2 regions of the Gracilimonas sp. genome follow, and region 1 is predicted to be linked to the other one. Evidence: riboswitches for the same ligand, from Rfam matches in the RefSeq annotation. Region 1 holds a riboswitch; the other holds the start of a gene.
The links. Region 1 has a riboswitch for S-adenosylmethionine ahead of RIB15_RS13270 (homocysteine S-methyltransferase family protein). Riboswitches for the same ligand answer to the same signal wherever they lie in the genome.

Region 1 (6,441 bases):
AAATGGTGGCTCATCCGGTTATGTTTGCCCATCCGAACCCGGAGAAAGTGCTCATTATTGGTGGTGGAGATGGAGGAACGGCCCGGGAAGTGCTCAGGCACCCATCCGTAAAGCATCTGGATTTGGTGGAGATTGATGAAGCTGTGGTTCGTGCGTCCAAAGAATTCTTTCCGGGAGTTGGGGCATGGGGTGACGCTCGCTTAAATGTGTTGTTTGAAGATGGCATCGCTTTTGTAAAAGCAGCCAGGGCCAAGTACGATGTTGTGATAATAGATGGGTCAGATCCTGTTGGTCCGGCTGAAGGATTATTCGAGAAGGAATTTTTTCAATATTGTTTTGATGCACTAAAGGAGGATGGAGTGCTTTCGGCTCAAACGGAATCTCCCTGGGTGGCAGACTATCACAAGAGTATGAAACAGGTATTTGATGCTTTAAATGATGTATTTACTGAATCTGATATGTATTTGGGCTACATACCGTTATATCCGGCAGGAATGTGGTCTTTTGCTTATGCATCCAAAGGAATTAAAGTACAGGCTGAGGATGTATTGACTAGAGTAGAAGAGGGACTGAGCAGTTTTGGGAATGAACTTAAATACTACAATAAAGCCGTTCATCAGGGAGCATTTGCTCTGCCTAATTTTGTAAAGGAAATTATTCAGTAGGCTTTTTTTGTGAAGGGTTGAACCTCTTCGGTTGTGTACCCGATGCTTCAAGAGATTTTTGTAATAGTCTATTCTATTTTATTTAGCAGATAGGTTTTGATACATTCTAAGAGAACCCTTAAAAATAACTTAGAGAAGAGGTTGCATGAGGTTTTCAATATATCCAAACACGGGAATTCTCGTTGTAATCCTAGTATTTTTTTCAGCTTGTGATTTGATTACTAAAGATCAAACGCTTGAAGTTCCTGAGCCGGTAATTGTCAGTGCACAAGATATTCCTGTCGATATATATGCTTCAGAAGATGTCTATTTCCTTGTTCGTTATGATTCCACGATGAATAAGTGGGAAGAAGGAGCTGGTTCTATTTTGGAAGAGCTAATAAAAAGTAATTTTCATCCACAACAAGCATGGTTTCCGATTGGTGTAACCCGCTGTATGGCACCGAACGTGCATGAAGCATTCATTGTACAGCTTGAAAAGCCAGATATACAAATTCTGGAGAATGGCTTTATTACAGATACCGACTCTCTAAATTTAAATTGTGGTATTGAAGAATTTAAGTACTACTCCTTTTAGTGACATTTCATTTTAACCAGTTCTGATTCTCAGTCTCAAAACCTCTAAGGCCGAATAAACAGGACTTCTTTTTCAGTGATTATCGGCTCAATCCGTTTCATCCGTGTTCTATTCTATTCCCTGCACAAGTTTTAAAAAGAATGTAGATTTGGGACATGTTATCGAAAGCTGGTTTCTTCTCTTTACTGATCTGTTTGCCCTTGCTGGCTTTTGCCCAAAATTCATCTATGGATTTCCGTGTATTTGAAGGTGGAAAACAAATCCAGCTTCCCGATTCTGTGCAGGCACAACTTATACAAAGTCAAAACTCAGTTGAACAAATCCTGATTCGGTGGTTGTCGGCAGAAGGATACTTAAACGCTTCCGTTGATCGTATTCAGGGAAATAAAGCGTTTATCAACCGAAACTGTGAATTTGAATTGAATGAAATACAAGTCACATATGCGGGTGAGCTGGATTCTTCGGTTGTTAATCAATCCGAAATTCCATTTTCAAATCAGGCTCTAAGAACAGAGATTGCAGAACTCATTTATCAGCTGCAGGATCAGGGCTTTCCTTTTGCAGAAGCTTCCATTATTTCGCTAAAGCCGGATTCTGTTAGCTGTACAGTTGAGGCTGAGGTAGTAATTGAAACAGGTGCTAGAATTGAACAGTCTGAAATCTACTTTTCTGGTGCGAAAGTTAACTCACAGGATTATCTGAGAAAAATCTCCAGATACAATTCTTCCAGAGTTATTACACCTGATTATCTCAGATATTTGCGTTCAAACCTTAACTCAAGCGGATTATTTAATGCTGTTGAACCGGCTCAAATCTATCTTCGAAATGGAGAGCCTGTCATTATTTTTCAGATGGAAGAGCGCTCATTGAATCAGTTTGATGGATTAATCGGATATGTGCCGGATGCTGCCGGGAACGGGCAAATTGTAGGTGATGCAGAACTTTCGCTGTGGAATGTGCTTACCCAGGGCAATGGCTTTGATTTCCGCTACCAGCGCTTACGGCCGGAAACGAGTCAGCTCAACCTGGGAGCTTCACAGGATTGGATCGGGAATATTCCAGTGGGAGTTTCAGCGGGATTCCAGCTGTACCAAAACGATACCACCTATCAATCCCGGGATTTTGAACTGGATGGATATTATCTGATGGGGGCGGGATTTAAACTAATGGGTGGAGTGGGATTCCAGAGTACGACTTCCGGAAATAATTTGCCTGTGGTCATAGAACCAGACGGACAAAAGCGAACGGCCCGACTCGGTTTTGAATACACCAATCTCGATCGTTACGATGTGCCCACTTCGGGAAGTTCTGTTCGGTTAATGCTTGGTATCGCAAATAAAGATCTGTCAGAAGATTCCAGCAGCTCCTTCACTCAGAACATACTCGAATTAACTGTCCGGAATTACATCCCCATTTTTGAGAAAAGCGTGATTGCTACCTCTTTACATGGGTTTTTGCTGGAATCAGAGAAAATAACTACCAACGACTTAACCCGATTCGGGGGAGCCAATTCCTTTCGGGGCTATGCCGAACAACAGTTCCGTGCGGGAACGATGCTTTGGGGAGATGTGGAATACCGATTCTTACTCAACCGGCAGTCTTACTTGTTTGGTTTTGGTGCAGTGGGAGGTTATCAACGGCCGAAATTGTTAACCGAGATGAGCAACGATTTTCGAATCACAGATTATTTATTCTCCACAGGATTTGGCCTCAGCTACCAAACTCAAATCGGCCGATTGAAATTTACCTATGCGATTTCACCAGAAGAATCCATAGGTAATGGGAAGGTACATTTTGGGATAAGGACGGAGTTGTAGGTTTCGTAATTTTCATCCTCCGAATACACTCGAAGGATCTTCAAATTGTCTGATTTCCAAAACGGAATATTGAATATCCAAGTTGAGTATATGGATAATGGATATTCATTATGGGCTATTTCGAGGCTTGTTCTGCGCCCCAAAGACTATTATATTCAACTCGAATTTATTGAATGCTTATAAAGAAAGACCGAGGGATGGGCCCGATGACGTCTTGGCAACCACTTCTGAAAAGGGGCAGGTGCCAAATCCCACTCAGCTATACGTATGCTGAGGAAGATAAGCGAGCTAATCACTCTCCGCTCTTTCTGCTTAAGCTAATCCAACATCGAAAGAGTGAATATAAAACAAGCATTACAAGATCGAATTCTGATTCTTGATGGCGCCATGGGCACCATGATTCAGCGTTATAAGCTAGAAGAAGCTGATTTCAGGGGTGAGCAGTTCAAAGATCATACTGATGATCTTAAAGGGAATAATGATTTACTAAGTCTGACCCGGCCCGATATCATTCAGGCTATACATGAAGAATACCTCGAAGCCGGAGCTGATATCGTGGAAACCAATACCTTCAGCGGAACCCGTATCGCCCAGGCCGATTATAACCTGGAGCATGTTGTTTATGAGTTGAATCTGAAGTCAGCCGAGATTGCCAAAAAAGCTACCGACAAGTTCACCAAACAAAACCCGGATAAGCCACGATTTGTAGCAGGTTCGATGGGGCCAACAAACAAGACAGCTTCTATATCGCCAGAAGTTACCGATCCGGGCTATCGGGCTGTTACCTTCGATGAACTGGCAGAAGCTTATAAAGAACAAGCTAAAGGATTGATGGATGGCGGAGCGGATTTACTGCTTGTAGAAACCATTTTCGATACACTGAACGCTAAAGCCGCTCTTTTTGCCATACAGGAGCTTTTTGATGAGCGCGGTGAGGAACTACCCATCATGGTTTCAGGTACGATTACCGATGCCTCCGGAAGAACGCTTTCAGGTCAAACCGTGGAGGCTTTTTTAATTTCCGTATCTCATGCACCCATCCTAAGTGTAGGTTTCAATTGTGCGCTGGGAGCGAAGCAGTTACAGCCATACCTCCAAAATCTGGCAGATAAGTCTGATTTCTATGTTAGTGCTTATCCCAATGCCGGACTACCAAATGAGTTTGGGGAATATGATCAGGGACCAGAGCTTATGGGTAAAGAAGTGGAAAAATATCTTGAAGATAATCTGGTGAATATTCTCGGTGGGTGTTGCGGGACTACTCCCGCGCATATTTCAAAAATGGCCGAATTGTCCCGGAATTATGAACCTCGAATTCTTAAACGCAAAGACGCAAAGCTCGCGGAGTCGTGAATTGAATATGAAGATCTTTGGTAAAATTGAACAGAGAATGAATCAATCACTCGAAAACAGCCTTACAGTTAACCCTTTAACCTTTGCGCAACTCTGCGCGTTCTGCGATTAAATATGCAATCACTACCTCTACAGTTAAGTGGGCTTGAGCCTCTTGTTATTACAAAGGATTCAAATTTTGTAAACGTAGGAGAGCGTACAAATGTAACGGGTTCAAGAACTTTCCTGAATTACATAAAGAATAAAGAATATGATAATGCACTGAAAGTAGCGCTGGATCAGGTGCAGGGCGGGGCGCAGATTCTGGACGTCAACATGGACGAAGGAATGCTGGATAGTGCTAAGGAAATGACTAACTTCCTCAATCTCATCGCCTCCGATCCTGATATCGCAAAAATTCCCATTATGGTTGATTCCTCAAAGTGGGAAGTGATCCTGGCGGGACTCAAATGTATTCAGGGAAAAGGAGTCGTGAATTCCATCAGCCTCAAGGATGGCGAGGAGGAGTTTCTGCGACGTGCTAAAACTATTCGTCGGTTTGGAGCAGCAGTTATATGCATGGCTTTTGATGAAGAAGGTCAGGCTGATACACTGCCAAGGCGAAAGGAGATTTGTGATCGTGCCTACAAACTACTCACCAAAGAAGTGGGCTTTGACTCATCTGACATAATTTTAGATCCTAATATCTTTCCGGTAGCAACCGGGATGGATGAGCATCGTCGCAACGCACTTGATTTTTTTCATGCCGCTAAATGGATACGTGAGAACCTTCCCGGAGCTCATGTGATTGGTGGTGTAAGTAACGTTTCTTTCTCTTTCAGGGGGAATAATCGCGTTCGTGAGGCCATTCACTCCGCTTTTCTATATCACGGTATTCAGCACGGAATGGATATGGGAATCGTCAACCCAACTCAATTGGAAGTGTATGATGATATTCCCGAAGATCTGTTGGAAAGAGTAGAGGATGTACTTTTTGATCGAAGGGATGATGCTACAGAACGATTGCTGGAAATAGCTGAAGAGTACAAAGGCGAATCTTCAACAACCAAAAAGAAGACTGACGACGAGTGGCGTAAAAAACCAGTGGAGGAGCGGCTAAGCCATTCATTGGTAAAAGGAATTAATGATCATGTAGAAGAGGATGCGGAAGAGGCCCGGCAAAAATATGGAAGTCCGCTGGAAGTTATTGAAGGTCCGCTCATGGACGGGATGAATATAGTGGGCGATCTATTTGGAGCCGGGAAGATGTTTCTGCCCCAGGTGGTTAAAAGTGCCCGGGTAATGAAACAAGCCGTGGCTTATCTTACTCCATACCTGGAAGAAGAAAAAGCGAAAAACAAAGATACCAGTGAGCAGCCCAAAGTTTTACTCGCTACGGTAAAAGGGGATGTACATGATATTGGAAAAAACATTGTGAGCGTGGTATTAGCCTGTAATAATTACAATGTGGTTGATCTTGGGGTAATGGTGCCAGCCGATAAAATTCTTGATGAAGCTGAAAAGCATAACGTAGATGCTATTGGTCTAAGCGGGTTGATCACACCATCCCTCGATGAAATGATTCACGTTGCGCGTGAAATGAAGAAGAGAAAGATGGAACTGCCTCTGCTGATTGGTGGAGCAACGACCTCACGCCTTCACACAGCTGTCAAAATTGATCCGGAGTACGATGGCTCCATTATTCATGTGCTGGACGCATCACGGGCTGTTTCCATAGCCGGTGATGTGATTAGTAAACAGCGAAAAGATGGTGTTCGGCTGGAAGTGAAGAAAGAGTACGAAGAGCTTCGCAAACAGCACGAAAGCCGGCAAAATCAAAAAGAGCTTTTGAGTTATGAAGAAGCGAAAGCCAATAAAACAGAAATAGATTGGGAAGGGTATAAGCCACCCAAACCATCATTTTTAGGAACAAAGACTTTTGAAGATTATCCGATTTCGGAACTTAGAAATTACATCGACTGGTCGCCTTTTTTCAGAACCTGGATGCTGACCGGAAAGTATCCGGATATTTTGGAAGATGAGGAAGTGG
Region 2 (6,441 bases), on a different contig from region 1:
GAAACTCTACAAAAATACTGACATCCGGCAAACACTTCGGGAGGAGCTGGAGCAAGTTGGTGATATGGAACGCCTCATCTCTCGGATTGCAATGGGCCGAACCAATGCCCGCGATGTAGTTCAACTGAAACTTTCGCTGGCTCAAATTCCGCGATTGAAATCTCAATTTTCAGGAATTGAAGATCCACTGCTTGAAAATATTTCGAGCCGCCTGAAATTATTGATTGAAGTTCAGGAACGAATTAATACAGCTCTTAAAGACGATCCTCCGGCCAGCGTGCGCGACGGCGGCATGATCGAAGATGCTTTTAATGATGAACTGGATGAGCTCAGAGATATCGCCAAAAACGGGAAAAAATATATCGCCAAGATTAAAGATGATCTGGCAAAAGAGCATAACATTCCTTCCCTCAAGATTGGTTACAACAAAGTGTTTGGTTACTACATCGAAGTAACTAATACCCATAAAGACAAAGTGCCGGAAAGTTTCATCCGTAAGCAGACGCTGGTGAATTCCGAGCGTTACATTACCCCGGAGCTGAAAGAGGTCGAAGAAAAAGTACTATCGGCTGAAGAGCGAAGTAAAACGCTGGAATATGAGCTTTTTGAAGAACTGAGGCTGTATGTTGCCGAGTTTGCCGATGACGTTCAGCAGGTTTCTCACGCCATTGCCGAGCTGGATTGCCTTCAGGGTTTTGCCGAAATCGCCTTCCGGAATAATTATGCCAAACCGGAAGTGGGTGATCATGAAGAAATTGATATCAAGAAAGGTCGTCATCCCGTGGTGGAAAAATCGCTGCCTATGGGTGAGCCATTTATTCCGAATGATATTAAGCTGGATAATGACGAGCAGCAAATCCTGATCATAACCGGACCGAATATGGCGGGTAAAAGTATCATTCTTCGCCAAACCGGCCTGATTGTTTTGCTTGCCCAAGTCGGGAGTTTTGTGCCCGCTAAAGAAGCTAAAATTGGCTTGGTTGATAAGATCTTTACCCGCGTTGGGGCTTCCGATAACCTGGCCGCCGGAGAAAGTACCTTCCTGGTTGAAATGAATGAAGCCGCCAATATTCTGAATAATGCTACCCCACGATCTTTGATTTTGCTGGATGAAGTTGGTCGTGGCACTTCCACTTTTGATGGTTTGAGTATCGCCTGGTCGCTGGCTGAGTATCTTCATAACCACGCACCTGTTGCTGCGAAAACGCTCTTTGCTACTCATTATCATGAGCTGAATGAGCTGGAGCAAATGTATGAGCGTACCAAAAACTACAACGTGCAGGTAAAGGAACATGATGGAAAAGTGGTATTTCTGCGAAAACTCATTCCGGGCGGAGCCGATCACAGTTATGGAATTCAAGTCGCAGATATGGCTGGGCTTCCGCAAGTTGTGATTGAGCGAGCTAAGGAAATTCTCAAAAATCTCGAAAGTCACAGTCTCGACATCACCAATAAAAACGGGACTATTGAGAAAGAGGCTTCATCCAAAAAAGAAGCCGCTAAAAATCTTTCAGAAAAAGTAGATAAACAACCTGAAACCTCTCAGATGACGATGTTTCAAACGCATGTAGATCCAAGAATTGAAACGGTATTGAATAAGCTCGAAGCCACCGATCCAAACCGTATGACCCCGATCGAAGCGCTGATGCTGATTACAGAACTCAAAAGACTGGTTGATTAGAAGAAGAATTAAACCGTCATTGCGAGGAGACTGAATTGTAAACCAGGCATAAGTTGTTTAACGACGAAGCAATCTCCCGATTGTAACATCCCAAATAGTTCAGGGAGATCGCAGCGTCGAAAAGATTTTAAAATAGAATTTCAACTTTGATGCTCCTCGCGATGACAACCATAAGTATATGACAGAAGAAACCAAACCCCACAAATCCGGATATGTAGCCATCATTGGTAAGCCGAATGCAGGAAAGTCTACCTTGATGAATAACATTCTGGGTGCCAAGATTTCTATTACCACACATAAGGCTCAGACCACCAGACACCAGATTGTGGGAATTTTTTCAGATGAGAACTCCCAGATTGTTTTTCTTGATACACCGGGAGTCATTAGCCCAAAGTATGAGCTCCAAAAAGCCATGATGAAAACGGTGGAGCGAGCCCGTTCAGATGCCGATCTTATTTTGTTCATTCATGATCCTATGGATACTCATCCCCCTGATGATGTCGTGAATCTCATCAAGTCCATTAACAAGCCGATTTATTTGGTAGTAAATAAAATGGACGTAGCGAATCAGGATAAGGCTGAAAAATCTGTTGCTGAGTTGGAATCGAAAATGAAAATCCGATCTGTTCATTATACCTCAGCTACCATGGGAACCGGAGTGACTGAACTGATGGAAGAAATTAAAAAAGGATTATTGCCCGGACCTCCCTTCTACCCCAAAGAAGACCTGAGTGAACACCCTGTTCGTTTCTTTGTTTCTGAGCTCATTCGCGAGCAAATATTCCTGCAATTTCACCAGGAAATTCCGTATTCCTGCACAGTAGAAGTTGTTTCTTATGATGCGGAAGTCGACCTCGATCGTATCCATGCCGACATCATTGTTAACCAAAAATCACAAAAAGGCATGCTGATTGGGAAAGGTGGTTCTGCTATTAAGGAACTGGGAATTGAAGCCCGAAAGTCGATTGAAGAGTTTATTGGTAAGCAGGTGTATTTAGAGCTTCATGTGAAGGTCCGCGAAAAGTGGAGAGAGAAAGAAGGCTGGGTTCGAAACCTGGGATATTGATATGGAACACGGACGACGCGGATTGGCGTATTTTCATTAAATTGGCGTATTTTCATTAAATGGTTATCCTGATAAATTCTTATGCATTTCACACTCTCCTTAGCCCTTATTTAAGATTTAATTATCTAAAAAAATCGCTTTAAAGATTTTAGTTTATTTGAGATTGAAAAGATTTTTAAAGCTGCGTTAAGTTCAAAAAAGAATAACCATTTAAAATCTGTGCCAACCCGTAATATCAGTGTCATCCCTGTTCCATCAAAAAATAATTTGCGCCTTCCGTTATCTACCCTTAACATTAGGGCAATGAAATTAACTCAACAAAATATTATCAGCTCTTGTCCAATGATGTGTTGCATGTGTATGTGCATGACGCAGACATAAGGGCGATGATATAAAGAAAAGATTTTAGATAAGCCCTTTTGAATGCAACTCAGAAGGGCTTTTTTGTTGGATTAAGTTTCGTTCGTTCTTTTACAATAGTTGCATTCTCATTACGAAAGGTGGAGGGATCAGGTCCTTTGAAGCCTTGGCAACCGCGTCGCACATAATTTTGTTATGTGGGATGAAAGGTGCTACATCCTGTCTCCGGTCTGTAAAGATCCGGGGAAAAGATGAGTTCGAACAGATATTGGTTTTGATATTAAAAGCCTCTTTCGGATTCATCTCTGAAAGAGGCTTTTTTTGTTTTAATGAATTTTGATCCGCTTAGGGCTGTCATTGCGAGGAGCCCAAACGTTGAATTCAGACTTCGGAAATACAACGACGAAGCAATCTCCCTGAAAAGAGATTCCAAATAGTTCAGGGAGATCGCATCGTCGGAAAGAAAAGAAGCCATAATAAAACAAAGATACTCCTCGCGATGACAAATTGATTTAGATTTTTTGAATTAGATAACATGCGAAAAACATATAACGACTGGTATTTAAAAAAGATGAGGGCCGATAAAGAGCTCTCAAAAGAAACCGACGAGGTGGAAGAACTTCTGGATGAAGTCAAAACTATTGCCATGGTCGGAATTTCCAGAAACCGGCATCGCGATAGCCAGTATGTGGCCCGCTATCTAAAAGAAGCAGGATATCAAATTGTCCCTGTAAATCCCGGAGCCGATGAGATTCTGGGTGAAAAAAGCTATCCCGATTTGGCAAGTATCCCTTTCCCGGTAGATGTAGTTGATGTATTTCGCCGACCGGAGGATATCCCGGAAGTAGTTGATGAAGCACTTAAGATCAATCCAAAAGTAATCTGGCTACAACTGGGAACGGGCGATCATCCTGAAATACGCAAGAAAGTAGAAGAAAAAGGGATTCAATACGTCCAAAAACGATGTATCAAGGTCGATCATCAGTTTTTGATCCGACCTAAAAAAGAAACCAACTAATGGACTCTGTAACAAACATATCGTCATCACGAGGAGCTATGATTTTGAATTCCAGCTTTCTGTTTAACTACAAAGCAATCTCTCTGAATAAGTTTAGGATTTCGTTTCCAGGAGATTGCCACGAGATTTACTCCCGCTGGTCGTTGAATCTCTCTCAATGACGGACTTATATAAATTTCTAAAACAATAAACTCAACAACACTCACTCGAAAAACCAACTAACCATGAGTAACGAAAAAGAACAACGCGACTATAAGTTTGAAACCCTGCAACTTCACGCAGGACAGGAACCTGATCCGGCAACCGGATCAAGAGCTGTGCCTATTTATCAAACTACTTCTTTTAACTTTGATGACACAGAGCACGCAGCTAACCTTTTTGCCCTTCGTGAATTCGGCAATATTTATACCCGGATCATGAACCCAACCAATGATGTTTTCGAAAACAGGCTGGCTGCTCTTGAGGGCGGAACAGCTGCATTGGCTACAGCTTCCGGGCAGGCCGCACAGTTTTTGGCAATTACAAACCTTGCCCAAGCTGGCGATAATATCGTAGCTACTCAGAATCTCTACGGCGGAACGTACAATCAATTCAAAGTATCACTCCCCCGCTTAGGTATCGATGTACATTTTGCTGAAGAAGACACTGTAGAAGCTTTTGCTAAGCACATCGATGAAAATACCAAAGCCATTTATGTGGAATCCATCGGTAACCCACGTGGAAACGTGGCTGATTTTGAAGGATTGTCTGCCCTGGCCAAGGAAAACAATATCCCACTTGTAGTAGACAACACCTTTGGCGCTGGCGGAGCTCTCGTTCAACCGCTGAAGCACGGAGCCAATGTAGTAACGGCTTCTGCCACCAAGTGGATTGGCGGACATGGAACATCCATCGGAGGTGTAATTGTAGACGGGGGTAACTTCAATTGGGGCAATGGAAAATTTCCTGGCTTCAGTGAACCATCTCCTTCCTACCATGGTCTAAATTTCTGGGAAGTATTCGGCGAAGACGGTCCTTTTGGCAACATTGCTTTTGCCATCCGTGCACGGGTTGAAGGGCTTCGTGATTTTGGTCCGGCTCAATCCCCATTCAACAGCTTCCTGTTACTTCAGGGATTAGAAACTCTATCCCTGCGAGTTGAACGCCACAATGAAAATGCTATAAAACTGGCTAACTGGCTGAAAGATCACGAGGCAGTTGACTGGATTAATTTTACCGGCTTGCCTGAGCATGATTATCACGAGCGTGCGAAGAAATATCTTAAAGAAGGCCATTTCGGTTCTGTATTTACCTTTGGCGTGAAAGGCGGATATGATGCAGCGCGTGATTTCATTGAAAACGTACAACTATCCAGTCACCTGGCCAATGTAGGTGATGCCAAGACATTGGTTATTCATCCTGCCTCAACCACACACCAACAGCTCACAGAAAGTGAGCAGCAGGCAAGCGGCGTGAAAGGAGACCTGATTCGCGTATCAGTGGGAATCGAGCATATCGACGACATCGTCGAGGATTTCGAAAAGGCATTCGCAAAAATTAAAGTACCTGCCTAATCGTCCACTACTCAAAACAAAAAAGGGAGCGAGTTTAGGCCTCGCTCCCTCTACTTACAACCATTCACAGAAAGTCTGTGAACGATCACTCGAACTACTAAAATACACAACCAATGAGCACTGTAACAACCACAAAACCAGAAACTGAAAAAAAGCTGCATGATGCCATAACTGGTGTCATCAACGCTGTAAAAGAGGATGCCGGGAATGCAGCCGTCACTTTCTCTGTGAATTCTAAGCTTGAGCGCGGATTTCATTCCGAAATCAAAGCTCGCGATTTTGAATTTATATCGGATGAGCCGGAAAGCCTTGGAGGCGAGAATGAGGGACCCAATCCCGTTGAATATGTATTGGGAGCCTTAGCCGCTTGCCAGGAAATCGTGATTAAGGCCCATGCCGGTCAACTAGGTATCGACCTGAAATCGGTAAAAGTGGATGTATCCGGAGATTTGGACTTACATGGATTTTTCAATCTCTCCGATGCAAGGCCCGGATTCACCAATGTTCGTTATCAAACGTTTATTGAAACCGAAGAAAATGATCCGGTTAAGCTTCAAAAGCTGAAAGATCTTTCTATCGACAATTGCCCGGTATTGGATATAATTTCAAAACCGGTTCCTGTTTCTGGTGAGGTAACCTATATAAGTAATTAACCAAAAGGGACGGAATTCATATTCCGTCTCTTTCTTTTTTAATCATAAATTTGAATGGCGAAACCTGAAATACATACTTTTAAAACTTCATTTACCACTGAATCCGGAGT

Region 2: it holds a riboswitch for S-adenosylmethionine, as region 1 does, so the genes downstream of both, RIB15_RS03030 (CoA-binding protein) here and RIB15_RS13270 (homocysteine S-methyltransferase family protein) in region 1, are expected to answer to the same signal.

Annotation. Positions count from the first base shown of each region.
Region 1 covers NZ_JAVJQO010000008.1:438,670-445,110, reverse strand. Annotated here, with positions in the region: gene speE (polyamine aminopropyltransferase) at 1-665, shown strand, start outside; gene RIB15_RS13280 (hypothetical protein) at 880-1,242, shown strand; gene RIB15_RS13275 (BamA/TamA family outer membrane protein) at 1,398-3,059, shown strand; SAM riboswitch class I at 3,234-3,345, shown strand; gene RIB15_RS13270 (homocysteine S-methyltransferase family protein) at 3,396-4,412, shown strand; gene metH (methionine synthase) at 4,527-6,441, shown strand, end outside.
Region 2 covers NZ_JAVJQO010000003.1:122,644-129,084, forward strand. Annotated here, with positions in the region: gene mutS (DNA mismatch repair protein MutS) at 1-1,681, shown strand, start outside; gene era (GTPase Era) at 1,860-2,747, shown strand; SAM riboswitch class I at 3,233-3,365, shown strand; gene RIB15_RS03030 (CoA-binding protein) at 3,643-4,125, shown strand; gene RIB15_RS03035 (O-acetylhomoserine aminocarboxypropyltransferase/cysteine synthase family protein) at 4,350-5,678, shown strand; gene RIB15_RS03040 (OsmC family protein) at 5,792-6,331, shown strand; gene metX (homoserine O-acetyltransferase MetX) at 6,386-6,441, shown strand, end outside.